2 regions of the Paenibacillus sp. NPDC057934 genome follow, and region 2 is predicted to be linked to the other one. Evidence: riboswitches for the same ligand, from Rfam matches in the RefSeq annotation. Region 2 holds a riboswitch; the other holds the start of a gene.
What was found. A riboswitch is a leader RNA that binds a small molecule or an ion and turns the genes downstream of it on or off. The one in region 2 is predicted to bind S-adenosylmethionine.

Region 1: it holds a riboswitch for S-adenosylmethionine, as region 2 does, so the genes downstream of both, ACFVRY_RS19955 (methionine ABC transporter ATP-binding protein) here and metA (homoserine O-acetyltransferase MetA) in region 2, are expected to answer to the same signal.

What each region holds. Positions count from the first base shown of each region.
Region 1 is NZ_JBHVPB010000008.1:302,602-306,016, reverse strand. It holds gene ACFVRY_RS19965 (COX15/CtaA family protein) at 1-347, shown strand, start outside; gene ACFVRY_RS19960 (Cthe_2314 family HEPN domain-containing protein) at 488-1,207, shown strand; SAM riboswitch class I at 1,329-1,467, shown strand; gene ACFVRY_RS19955 (methionine ABC transporter ATP-binding protein) at 1,571-2,587, shown strand; gene ACFVRY_RS19950 (methionine ABC transporter permease) at 2,587-3,255, shown strand; gene ACFVRY_RS19945 (MetQ/NlpA family ABC transporter substrate-binding protein) at 3,317-3,415, shown strand, end outside.
Region 2 is NZ_JBHVPB010000014.1:36,343-39,757, reverse strand. It holds gene ACFVRY_RS26370 (HRDC domain-containing protein) at 1-431, shown strand, start outside; gene corA (magnesium/cobalt transporter CorA) at 516-1,451, opposite strand; SAM riboswitch class I at 1,840-1,970, shown strand; gene metA (homoserine O-acetyltransferase MetA) at 2,084-3,001, shown strand; gene ACFVRY_RS26355 (PLP-dependent transferase) at 3,052-3,415, shown strand, end outside.

The sequences.
Region 1 (3,415 bases), on a different contig from region 2:
CACTTTGTAATGGGGAGTGGATTCCCGAGCTATCGGGGGGCGTTGGGGTAGTGTTCACACACCGGATAGCGGCTTTGCTGCTGTTTATGTTAACGGCATTGCTGGGACATTTGGCTTTCTGGAAGCAGAAGGACCACAGAGAGCTGAGAATGCTGGGGGTTGCAGCGGTTCTGCTATGCCTGATGCAGGTGTTTAGCGGGGCGGCGGTTGTGTATACGCTTGGGAATGATAAGCTCTACATCTTTGCCGCTCTTGCTCACATTTTGCTAATTGCCGGACTATTCGGTGTACTGTGTTATATGAGCGTACGGGTATGGCAGCTTAGCAAGGGAAACAGGGATGGATAGAGTGGCTTGCAGGGTGGGACAATAACCTAGAGACACAGTACTTTGCGTCGATGGTTGAAGTAACTGCGGAAAGATCAGGATCTTAGCTTAACATTCATATTTGAATCACTGCATTCGAAGTAGGCTAAGGAGGAGAACATATGCTGCGGATATTGCTGGGGGAATCACCCCGTGTGAACAGCGGTGTGCTCGCTGAGGCGATGGAACATATGGCGGAATTCACATCGCAGCTGCGCAAGGAAATAAACAAGTATGAGGACCGTGATCATGAGTACCGGAAGCTTGAGATCTGGACTCGCGGCCTGATCGTCTCATTAGATGAATTGGAGCAGAGTTGGTTTGCCGCTACCTTTTATCGAAAATCCGTAAAGGCTGGGTATATGGATGATATGTCGGTGGCCGAGCAGGGCGAATATGCGCGATATGTGTATTTTTATAAAAACGGATTTATTCGTGTCTTCTCTTTGCTGGACAAGCTTGGAACGGTATTGAACAGTATTTATGATCTTAATACATCCAGGGTTAAAACCCACTTCTCCTATTTCACGGTACTCCGGGAATTTCTTACTCACAGGGAACATGCTGCGCTAGCCGATCAACTGGAGAACATTAAGAACTCTTACCGGGAGCCACTGCAGAACCTGCGCAAGCGCCGCAATGCCGAAATCCATTATATGAATGCTGAAATGCAAGATGATTTGTGGCAGCGACATCAGGGGCTCCATGACAAAATACAGCTGGAGGATCTTGATAGTCATCTGGAGGATTTGAAGCAGGGGCTGGAAATGGTCTGCAAATCATTAGAGGCTGTATATAAATACAGCCTGGAACAATGGTCTAAGAATACTGGGAAATCCTGATCATGTAAAAATGGAATTCTGCGGAAAATTTTCCTTTGACAAAGAATGCAGAACTAAACTATACTAAATCATGCCTTCTTAGGCTGGATATTTTATGACAACCTACAACACTATATCACATATCTTATCGAGAGCGGCGGAGGGATAGGCCCGATGAAGCCCGGCAACCGATTTATGTTTATGCGTGAACCACGTGTACATAAGTGCCATGGTGCTAATTCCTACAATGCCGTGTGAGTGCGGACGTTGGCAGATGAGACGGCATTGTCTATAAGCGCACAGGGCCTCTTGCGATCTGCAAACGATCGTCGGGGGCTTTTTTTGTATAATTCACTGATATTATCGTTAAAGGAGGACGGCAGCTTGATAGAGCTAAAGAGTCTAACTAAGGTATATGGAAAAGGGAGCAAGACCGCCACCGCACTCTCGGGTCTAAACCTGTCGATCAAAAAAGGGGAAATCTTCGGAGTCATCGGCCATTCCGGGGCAGGGAAAAGCACGCTGATCCGCTGCATTAATCTGCTGGAGCGTCCGACCGAAGGCGAGGTCTGGGTAGATGGCGTCGAGCTGACACAATTACTGGAAGGTCAGCTTCAGGAGAAGCGCCGCAAGATCGGAATGATTTTTCAGCACTTCAATCTGCTGTCCTCCGCTACCGTATATGAGAACATCGCCTTTCCGCTGCGGCTGACACGCGCTTCAAAGAATTTCATTGATAATAAGGTCAAGGAATTGTTGGCTCTGGTAGGGCTGGAGGAACATCGGGACAAGTACCCGGCTCAGTTATCAGGCGGTCAAAAACAGCGTGTCGGCATCGCCCGTGCGTTGGCCAGCGACCCGGATGTGCTTCTTTGTGACGAGGCGACTTCGGCACTTGACCCGCAGACGACGGATTCGATTCTCCGGCTGCTGCTGGATATCAATAAACGATTCCATCTGACCATTGTGCTCATTACGCACGAAATGCATGTGATCCAGAGCATCTGTGACCGGGTAGCTGTCATCCATGGCGGCGGCATTGTGGAGCAGGGAGAAGTGACGGAGGTCTTCCTGAAGCCCAAGCATGAGATTACCCGCGAATTTATCCGTAGTGAGGCACAGCATGATGGGCCGCTCAGAGCAGCTATTGACGCCTCCCATGATGGCTCAGCCCAAGCGGTTAAGATTACCTTCCTCGGGCCCAAAACGTACGGCTCTGCCTTGTCCCAGATTGCACGAGAGACAGGCGTTGATTTTGCTATTCTTTCGGGCACCATCTCTACGATCAAGGATGTGCCCTACGGGCAACTGATCGTTCGCTTTGAAGGAGAGGCCGAGAAGATTGCACAGACCATCGCAGAACTGACGGCTCAAGGTCTTGATGTGGAGGTGATTGCGTAATGGGCGGCTTGAATTTTAGCGAAACGAACTGGCCGGAAATGATGGAGGCCACAATATCCACCCTGAAAATGTTAGGAATTTCCGGAATATTCACAATTATTCTTGGTTTACCACTCGGAATTATGCTATATTTATGGGGGAGATCGGATCAGACCTTTTTAAAAGCTATTTATTCCGTCATTTCTCTCGTAGTGAATATCCTGCGTTCCATCCCGTTCATTATCTTAATTGTAGTCCTAATGCCTGTCAGTAAAGCGGTTGTTGGGACAACCATTGGCGTGTTGGGAACAATACCGGCTTTCGTTATTGCGGCAACACCATTCTTCGCTCGACTTGTAGAGACGGCACTGCGGGAAGTGGATCGTGGGGTTATCGAAGCGGCACAAGGAATGGGAGCATCCACAGGACAGATCGTTATGCGGGTACTTCTGCCGGAGGCAAGACCGGGTCTGCTGGCCGGTATTACCATTACCATCGTTACCATCGTTTCTTATACGGCGATGGCAGGAACAGTCGGCGGAGGAGGACTCGGCGATCTGGCCATCCGATATGGGTATCTACGCTATCAGAAGGAAGTCATGATTATCTCTGTAGTAATAATGGTCATTCTGGTGCAGCTGCTGCAAATGGCCGGTGACCGGCTGGTAAAGTATTTTACAAGGAAATAAGGGGAATTTATTATAGATATCCTTATTACAAAAAAACATACTGTTTGAGGGGGATTTACAAATGAAAAAAGTACTACTGACCTTTTTTAGCCTGACACTGATTCTGGTGCTGGCTGCTTGCGGTAATAACAATACTGCTTCCAATTCCGGAAATGCGGCT
Region 2 (3,415 bases):
AATTCTCCTCCTGGTTATACAAACAGAAGGAGCTTAAGTATAAGAGACAGCTTGAACAGCTGCGGTTGAACCGGACTCTGCTTCAGGGCATTGATGGTGGTCTTGGACTAGAGCAGTTAAAGAACGAGACGGGGGTTAGTCGTAGAGAACTGCTGGAAGCGCTGGAGGAACTCGAGAAAGACGGCTATTCTGTGGAGAAGCTGATCGAGCTTGAGCTTGAAAGCATGGCGCATGAGGAGCAGCAGGCGGTCTGGAAGGCCTATGAAGAGTTTGGTGACCTGTTCCTGAAGCCGGTGCTGTACAAGGTCTATGGCGATACACCACCTGCTGCTGCGGGCGGCCTGGAAATCCATTATGAGCGCCTACGGCTGATCCGTATCCGGTTCCGGCGGGAGCAGGCTGGAAGCCTTGATTCGGCAACGAGCTTTTAGCATCGGGTTACATACCAAAAAGACGAAGGATTCATGCCCCTTAGGGTGTGAACTCCTTCGTCTTATGCATTCGTTAGTATTCCTTCATAGCCAGTCTTTCTTACGGAAGATATAAAGCATTCCGCAGCCGAGGGTCAGCATCAGGCCAATTACGGTGTAGTAGCCATATTTGCTATGCAGCTCGGGCATATGGTCAAAGTTCATCCCGTAGATGCCGGTAATGACAGTCAGGGGCATGAATATGGTTGTAATCGCGGTGAATACTCTCATAATTTCATTGGCTCGGTTGGCGATACTGGACTGATAAGCTTCTCGTAAGTTGCCCATCAAATCGCGGTAGGTCTCAAAGGTCTCGGAAATTTTGACGGCATTCTCATAGATGTCGCTGAAATACTTCTGAAGCTGGTCATCGATCAGCCGGAGATCCTTTTTGTTCAACGTGTTGATAACTTCCTTTTGCGGACCGAGCATTTTCTTGAGCCATAGGATTTCACTGCGCAGACCGATGATTTCACTAAGATGTGATTTCTTCGTATGCATGAGGATATCTTCCTCCAGCTTCTCAATCCGGACTTCAATTCGATCGCCGACGGAAAAATAATTATCTACTACAAGGTCAATTAGCAGATACAGGAACTTATCCGGTTCGCTAACTTCCTGCTCCCACAGCATTGGTTTCAAGACACGTAGTTCATTGATCTTCTGCTTCGTCACTGTGATGATAAAATGTCTTCCGAGAAAGACGTTAAGCGCGCGCAGGAAAATCTCCTCATCATCAAACCGAATGCTGTTCACTACAATAAAGTAGTGGCTTTCGTAAATTTCAATTTTTGGACGCTGCTCCTCTTCGCTAAGGCAGTCCTCAACGGCAAGATCATGCAGATTGAACATGGGCTGAATGAGTTCCAGGTCCTCCACATCAGCATCGATCCAATAAAATCCCTCACCAGGCGGGGATAATGTTTCATTAATATCATCAATAGGTGTAAAAACCCCTGCGTTGACCAGCCGGATTTTCATCTGATTCACTCCTTCGATCCCTGTCTTCTCCAGGGACATGCTAATAAAAGCACAGAGAAAAAATCAGCTTGGCCGGGGTCATGTCAGGGTGAAGCGGCAAATGACGTTTCGAGGGCATGAAGAAGAACTGCTCCCGCCGCCGGCAAGCTGATGTTAATCCTGTGTGGTTGTTCGTTCTGTACACTGAGCTGCGAACTTGGGTCGCCCTCCATAATCCTCTCACCTCTTGTCGTCCAGTTTAAAACCCTTGTCTAGTATAACGCCGGGGTATGCCTCTTTCAAGGAAAATTCTTGTCATTTTCAAGGCTCTTCAGCATTGTATGGACTTGACGAGAAGTGGGTTCATGATTTAAAGTGATTTTAAGAAAATTCAACTGAATACAGCTTAATCTTATCAAGAGCAGGTGGAGGGACTAGCCCGATGAAACCCGGCAACCGGCGTGAAGACGCACGGTGCTAATTCTTGCAGGAAACTTTGAGGCGGGCAGATGCCCGGTGAAGATTTCTGGCAGATGAGAGAGGCGCATATGTGAATAAATATGACCTTTCTCGTTCAGAGTGAGGTCTTTTTTGTTTACCCAATGTCAACAGCCGCCAAGCGGTATTCTATTCCCAAGGAGTGAAGACGAGAGATGCCAATTAAGATTCCAGACAGCCTGCCGGCGAAAGAGATATTGTCGGGAGAAAATATTTTTATCATGGACGAGAGTGAGGCGTTTCAACAGGATATACGTCCCTTGCGCCTTGCCATTCTAAATTTGATGCCTACCAAAGAAACCACGGAAACCCAGTTGCTTCGTTTGATCGGTAACTCGCCGCTTCAAGTGGACATTGTGCTGCTGCGTCCCCGTTCCCATACTTCGAAGAACACGTCCGCGGAGCATCTGAACAGCTTCTATACGACCTTCGATGAGATTAGCCACCGCCGATTTGACGGACTTATCGTGACCGGTGCTCCTGTGGAGCAGATGGATTTTGAAGATGTAACGTACTGGGAAGAGCTGAAAGAGATTTTTGAATGGAGTAAAGATAATGTTACTTCGACTATGCACATCTGTTGGGCTGCACAAGCTGGACTGTACCATCACTTCGGTGTGCGCAAGGAAGCATTGCCTGATAAATGTTTTGGCGTATTCCCTCACACACTGAACCATAATAATGTAAAGCTGCTGCGCGGGTTCGATGAACTGTTCTATGTTCCGCACTCTCGGCACACGGATGTGTCCCGCGAAGATATCGAGAGTAATCCAGATCTGCAAATCCTGGCCGAGTCGGATGAAGCGGGCATTTATCTGGTAGCTACAAAGGATGGCCGACAAATTTTTGTCACCGGCCACTCTGAATACGATCCGCTTTCCCTGAAGTGGGAGTATGACCGTGATGTAGCCAAGGGCATGGACATGGCGCTGCCGAAGAATTATTTTCCAAAAGATGATCCGGAGCGTACTCCGCCGGCAACTTGGCGCGCTCATGCTAACTTATTGTTCTCTAATTGGCTCAATTACTATGTATACCAAGAAACACCCTATGATATTGGTCCCATCATTTAAGTTATAGATGCGCATGCAGCAGTGTACTTACTATTAGGAGGTTATATGGAATGGACGACAAACTGAGGATTGAAAGCAGACTTGCCCAAATAGGATCGCTGGAAGACCCGGCCACCGGCGCGGTGAACTTCCCTATCTATAATTCAACAGCGTTTCGCCACCCGAAGCTGGGGCAAAGTACAGGCTTTGACTATAGCCGAACCAAAAGCCCAACACGTTCTGTGCTGGAAACGGCAGCGGCGCAATTGGAATCCGGAGATGCTGCATTTGCCTGTAGTTCCGGTATGGCCGCATTACAAACGATTTTCAGCCTGTTCGGACAAGGGGATCATCTGATCGTATCGCTGGATCTATACGGCGGAACTTACCGCTTGCTGGAGCGGATCATGTCTAAGTTTGGAGTGAGTGCTTCTT